DNA from 2 places in the Streptomyces sp. NPDC034111 genome. Region 2 is predicted to be linked to the other one. Evidence: riboswitches for the same ligand, from Rfam matches in the RefSeq annotation. Region 2 holds a riboswitch; the other holds the start of a gene.
The links. A riboswitch is a leader RNA that binds a small molecule or an ion and turns the genes downstream of it on or off. The one in region 2 is predicted to bind S-adenosylmethionine.
Positions count from the first base shown of each region.

Region 1: another riboswitch for S-adenosylmethionine. It lies ahead of ACZ55A_RS01685 (aminotransferase class V-fold PLP-dependent enzyme); the one in region 2 lies ahead of thrC (threonine synthase).

Region 1 is NZ_JBVIST010000001.1:374,409-377,609, forward strand. Features, by position in the region: gene ACZ55A_RS01675 (rhomboid family intramembrane serine protease) at 1-38, shown strand, start outside; gene ACZ55A_RS01680 (Lrp/AsnC family transcriptional regulator) at 35-316, shown strand; gene ACZ55A_RS01685 (aminotransferase class V-fold PLP-dependent enzyme) at 535-1,938, opposite strand; SAM riboswitch class IV at 2,129-2,246, opposite strand; gene trpD (anthranilate phosphoribosyltransferase) at 2,339-3,201, opposite strand, start outside.
Region 2 is NZ_JBVIST010000003.1:427,511-430,711, reverse strand. Features, by position in the region: gene ACZ55A_RS11265 (alpha,alpha-trehalose-phosphate synthase (UDP-forming)) at 1-314, opposite strand, end outside; gene ACZ55A_RS11260 (glucosyl-3-phosphoglycerate synthase) at 418-1,383, opposite strand; SAM riboswitch class I at 1,573-1,717, shown strand; gene thrC (threonine synthase) at 1,735-3,036, shown strand; gene ACZ55A_RS11250 (MoaD/ThiS family protein) at 3,089-3,201, shown strand, end outside.

The DNA of each region.
Region 1 (3,201 bases), on a different contig from region 2:
CGAACGACCGGGCGACCGAGGGAGAGAGCCAGCCGTGATCACGTCGATCGTGCTCATCAAGACCAGCGTGGACCAGATCCCGGAGATCGCCGAGAAGATCGCCGCGCTGGAGGGCGTCAGCGAGGTCTACTCGGTCACCGGCGCACACGACCTGATCGCCATGGTCCGGGTCGCCAAGCACGACGACCTCGCGGACGTCATCCCCGGCCGGATCAGCAAGATCCCCGGCGTCGCCTCGACGGAGACGCATATCGCGTTCCGGACGTACTCGCAGCATGATCTTGAGGCGGCATTTGCCATTGGGCTGGACGCCTAGCCCCCACGTTTTCGGCTGTCCCGCCGTGGTGGTTGTTCGCCGTTGCGCCTGCGGCGGGCCAGGTGGTTGTCGGGTGCGGTGACGGACCTCCGGGGCCTGGTGTGTGGACTGCTTCGCTTTACGTCCACACACCAGGCCCCTCCGACCCGTCCCCTCCCGTTGTGGGAAAGGAAAGGGCCGGTGGGGGTGCGGGGTCACGCCTGGAGCGGGGTCTCCCGTCAGGAAGACACGGAGGGGACACAACGGCCGTCCTCCGTACGGTAGTTCCAGCGGGCGCCGTCGGTGACCAGTTCCTTGACGGCGCTGAGGAAGCGGTCGACGTGCTCGTCGGGGGTGCCGGCGCCGAAGGAGACCCGGATGGCGTTCAGGGTGGGGGTCCCCCCGGACGAAGTCTGGGGGAGTTCGCCGGGGGCCGCGTCGGGGGCGCCGCACTCCCCCGGGTCCTGCGGGTTGCTGCCCAGGAGGGTGCGGACGAGCGGGTGCGCGCAGAACAGGCCGTCGCGGACGCCGATGCCGTACTCGGCGGAGAGGGCGGCCGCGAAGTGCGAACTGTTCCAGCCCTCGACGACGAAGGAGAGGACGCCGACGCGCGGCGCTTCGTCGCCGAAGAGGGAGAGGACGCGGACCTCGGGGACCTCGGCGAGGCCCTCGCGGACCCGGGCGATCAGCTCCTGCTCGCGGGCGACCAGGGTGTCGAAGCCGGCCTCGGTGAGCGCCTGGCAGGCGGAGGCGATGGCGTAGGCGCCGATGACGTTCGGCGAGCCGGCCTCGTGCCGGGCGGCGGTGGTGTGCCATTCGACGTCCACCCCGCCGTCGGTGAGCCGGGAGACCTTACGGCTGGCGCCGCCGCCCGCCAGGTACGGCTCGGCGCTCTGCAGCCAGTCCGCGCGGCCGGCCAGCACCCCGGCGCCGAACGGTGCGTACAGCTTGTGGCCGGAGAAAGCGACCCAGTCGACGTCCAGTTCCGCCAGGTCGACGGGGTGGTGCGGGGCGAGCTGCGCGGCGTCGAGGACGATCCGGGCGCCGTGGGCGTGGGCCGCGGCGGCCAGCTCCTGTACGGGCCAGAGCTCACCGGTCACATTGGACGCACCGGTGACACAGACCAGCGCCGGCCCGTAAGGCTCGCGCCCGGCCAGCGCCTTCTCCAGGGTGTCCACGGCCTGCTGAGGCGTACGCGGCGCGTTCAGGTACGTCACCGCGAGGTCGGCGCGCTGCTCCCAGGGCAGCAGGGACGCGTGGTGCTCGGTCTCGAAGACGAACACCCGGGTGTTCTGCGGGAGTACGGCGGCCAGGAGGTTGAGGGAGTCGGTCGTGGAGCGGGTGAAGACGACCTGGTCCTCGGCGCGACAGCCGAGGAAGTCGGCGATCGTGCGGCGGCTGTTCTCGAAGAGGTCGGTGGAGAGCTGCGAGAGGTATCCGGCGCCACGGTGCACGCTGCCGTAGTACGGGGCGTAGGCGGCCACGTCGTCCCAGACCCGCTGGAGCGCCGGTGCGCTGGCGGCGTAGTCCAGCGCGGCGTAGTCGACCTCGCCGCCGGTCACCAGGGGGACCAGGACGTCCCGGCCCAGAACCGGCAGCGGGGCACAGACGGAGGGGTCGGCGGCAACGGCGGAAACAGACATGGCGAACTCCCGTAAGAGGTAAGCGAATTCGCTGCGGCGCGGGTGCATGAGGGGGCGCGGAAATGCCCGGGGCCGAGAGGCGGTGGGGCCGCAGCGTGAAGGAAAAGGGTGCGGAAAAGGGGCCGTTGGGCCCTATCGCATTCGCTGATTCACGGAAGTTCTCCCTCGGGGACCAGGATCCCTGGCGAGGGATCCGCGCTTGCCGCAGACCTCGCTGCCTGCGGCCTGGTCATCACCCGGGGCACCCCGCCACGGAAGGAGGGTTGCCGGACAGCGGGCCGGGGCCTGTGTCGCTGTCACTCGTGACCTGCGCAGCATCATGCCACAAGAGCATTTACGCGCAAGGGCTCAGTCCATATGACGGACTGAGCCCTGCGTCACACGCTGCGTCACCGGGCGCTCAAACGTTGCTGGCCGCCACCCAGCGCTCCAGCGCCCGCTTGGCGGCGCCGGAGTCGAGCGAGGCGGCGGCCTTGTCGATACCGGCCCGGATCTGCTCCGCCAGGGGTGCGTCGGACGGCTCCAGGGCGACCAGGGCCGCCGCGGAGTTCAGCAGCACCGCGTCGCGCACCGGGCCGGTCTCGCCCTCCAGCAGACGGCGGGCGACATCGGCGTTGTACGAGGCGTCCGCGCCGCGCAGCGCCTCCACCGGGACGAGGGAGATGCCGACGTCGCGCGGGTCGAAGGCCTCCTCGCGCACCGTGCCGTCCCGCACGATCCACACCCGTGAGGTCGCGGTGGTGGTCAGCTCGTCGAGGCCGTCGTCGCCGCGGAAGACCAGTGCCGAGGAGCCGCGTTCGGCGAGCACCCCGGCCAGGATCGGCGCCATCCGGGCGTCCGCGACGCCGGTCGCCTGGGCACGGACCTTGGCGGGGTTGGTCAGCGGGCCCAGCACATTGAACGTCGTACGGATGCCGAGCTGGCCGCGGGCGTTGGCGACGTGCCGCAGCGCGGGGTGGAACTTCACGGCGAAGCAGAAGGTGATGCCCGCTTCCTGGGCGACCTCGGTGACCCGCTGCGGGGTGAGGTCGAGGTTGACGCCGAGCTTCTCCAGGACGTCGGAGGCGCCGCTGGCGGAGGACGCGGCGCGGTTTCCGTGCTTGACGACCTTGGCGCCGGTGCCGGCGACGACGATCGAGGACATCGTGGAGATGTTGACGGTCTTGGCGCCGTCGCCGCCGGTGCCGACGATGTCGACGCTGGGCCCGGGGACCTCGATCAGCCGGGCGTGCTCGTACATGGTGCGGACGAGTCCGGAGATCT
Region 2 (3,201 bases):
GCGATGCCGTTGTAGGCCTCGGCATGCACCTGGGCCGGAATGTCCAGCATCCGGACGCGCTGCCCACCGGTGTCACCCGGGTCCAGCGCACCCCCGGTCCGCCGCACCGCCTCCCGGTCGCCGTCCCCCAGCGCGGCGCACACCCACACCGCGTCGGTCTCCGGCCCGATCGCCGACAGCCCGGACACCAGCCCCCCACCGCCCCGCTTGGCGACCAGCGCCCCGCCCTCCCCCAGGGCGTACGACACCGGCCCGCGGTTGGACGCGACAAGAACCTGGGCACCTGCCTGGACCACATTGCGCTCGGAGACCATGACGCGACATTAACCCGCAACAGATCCGTGCAAACGTACGGAGACGGGCCCTGGGCCCTGCCCGAGGACGACTGCGACGCCTGGGAGGGGAAGTCGGCGCGGCTCAGGCCGCGCGGCGGGCCGTGTACTCGGGGATTTCGGTCATCGGGGGGCGTTCCTCGGTGTCGACGTCCGTGGTGCGGGGGACGAAGCCGGTTTCGCCGCGGTCGAACTGGGTGAGCCGGGGACGGACCAAGTGGCCGCGGGTCAGGCGGAGTTGGGCGGTGCGGTAGATGGCGGCGGCCATTCGGCCGAGGGCCTGGCCGTCCTGGTGGCGGTGTTTGCGTACGCCGACGTCCACCTGGGCGAGGGCGTCCAGGCCGACGGTGTGCAGGGCGTCGACGAGCAGGCCGAGCTCGACGCCGTAGCCGACGGGGAAGGGCAGTCGCTCCAGGAGGGTGCGCCGGGCGGCGTACTCGCCGCCCAGGGGCTGGACGAAGCCGGCCAGCTGCGGCCAGTGGAGGTTGAGCAGGGGGCGGGCCACCAGCTCGGTGACCCGGCCGCCCTGGCCGGCGGCGGCGCCCTGGGCGCCGCCCGTCTCCAGCGGGCGGTCGTACATCGCCTTGACGAACTGGATGCCGGGGTCGGTCAGCAGCGGGCCGACGATCCCGGAGACGAAGGTGGCGGAGAATTCGCGCAGGTCGGCATCGACGAAGCAGATGATGTCGCCGGTGGTGACCAGAAGGGAGCGCCACAGCACCTCGCCCTTGCCGGGCAGTGCGGGCAGCCGGGGCAGGATGCTGTCGCGGTGCACGACCCGGGCGCCGGCCGCCGCCGCGACCTCGGCGGTGCGGTCGGTGGAGCCGGAGTCCAGCACCACCAGCTCGTCGACCAGGGGGGCGGCGTCGGTCATCAGCTCGGCGCGGATCGTGGCGACGATCGCGCCGACCGTGGCCTCCTCGTCGAGTGCGGGCAGTACGACGCTGACCGTACGGCCCGTCTGGCGCTTCGCCTCCAGCAGCTGCTCCAGCGGGCGGTCCGCGGCGGACCAGGAGCGGCTGCTCAGCCAGCGCTCCACCTCTTCCAGCACGTCTACGACTCCTCGGTGGCCGCCCGGGCGGCGGACGGTACGTGTTCCATCGGGTTGTGATCCATCTCGCGGTGCGGACGACTATCTCAACTGTCAGCCCCTTCGGTTACAGTCTTGAACAACGCGGATGACCGTCGCATGTCGGGGTCACCGCGCCATAAACGCCTGGGTTTCGGCCCAGCGCCATACCGCTCATCCAGAGGGGCAGAGGGATACGGCCCGTTGAAGCCCCGGCAACCCTCCAGCCGGTCTCCGCGTACAGCGCGCGAGGCTCCCGGCTAGGGAAGGTGCCAAATCCGTCTCGCGACGAGATGCGCCGCGAGGAAGATGAGGAGAAAGGGCCTCGCCTCCATGGCTGTGCACAGCACCGAAGTCACCGAAACCGCCGCGAACGCTCCCACCGTCGCCCTGGGCCCCGCCGTCGCGCTGTCCTGCCGGGAGTGTGGTGAGCGCTTCGATCTGGGTCCGATCTTCGCCTGCGCGAGCTGTTTCGGGCCGCTCGAAGTCGCCTACGACCTGCCGAGCGGCGACCCCGAGCGCCTGAAGAAGCAGATCGAGGCCGGTCCGGACAACATCTGGCGCTACGCACCGCTGCTGCCCGTCCCCGCCGACGTGGCCGACAAGCCGAACCTCAACCCCGGCTTCACCAAGCTCGTCAAGGCCGACCGGCTCGCCGCCGAGCTGGGCGTCACCGGCGGTCTCTACGTCAAGGACGACTCCGGCAACCCGACGCACTCCTTCAAGGACCGCGTCGTCGCGATCGCCGTCGAGGCCGCCCGTGCCTTCGGTTTCACGACCCTGTCCTGCTCCTCCACCGGCAACCTCGCCGGTGCGGTCGGCGCCGCGGCCCGCCGGGCCGGCTTCAAGTCCTGTGTCTTCATCCCGCACGACCTGGAGGCCGGCAAGGTCGTCATGGCCGCGGTCTACGGCGGTGACCTGGTCGGCATCGAGGGCAACTACGACGACGTCAACCGCTTCTGCTCGGAGCTCATCGGCGATCCGCTGGGCGAGGGCTGGGGCTTCGTCAACGTCAATCTGCGCCCCTACTACGGCGAGGGCTCCAAGACCCTGGCATACGAGATCTGTGAGCAGCTGGGCTGGCGGCTGCCGGACCAGATCGTCGTCCCGATCGCGTCCGGCTCGCAGCTGACGAAGATCGACAAGGGGCTCAAGGAGCTGATCGCCCTCGGCCTGGTCGAGGACAAGCCGTACAAGATCTTCGGTGCCCAGGCGGAGGGCTGCTCGCCGGTGTCGACGGCGTTCAAGGCCGGGCACGATGTGGTGCGCCCCCAGAAGCCGAACACCATCGCCAAGTCGCTGGCGATCGGCAACCCGGCCGACGGCCCGTATGTGCTGGACATCGCGCGCCGTACGGGCGGTGCGGTCGAGGACGTCAACGACGAGCAGGTGGTCGACGCGATCAAGCTGCTGGCGCGGACGGAGGGCATCTTCGCGGAGACCGCGGGCGGGGTGACCGTCGGCGTGACCAAGAAGCTGATCGAGGAGGGTCTGCTCGACCCGTCCCTGACCACCGTTGTCCTCAATACGGGTGACGGTCTCAAGACGCTGGACGCCGTTGCGCCGACCACCGGGCCCACGGCCACGATCCGGCCGAACCTGGATGCGTTCCGCGCGGCCGGCCTGGCCGGCTGAGCCGCAGCGCCCGAACCCGTAGACCCGTAACCCCTGTCCGGAAGGCAGAACCATGAGCGTCAAGGTCCGCATCCCCACCATCCTCCGTACGTACACCGGTGGCGAGGCCGAGGTCACCGCCGAGGGTGCGACCCTCTCCGAGGTGATCGCCGACCTGGAGAAGAA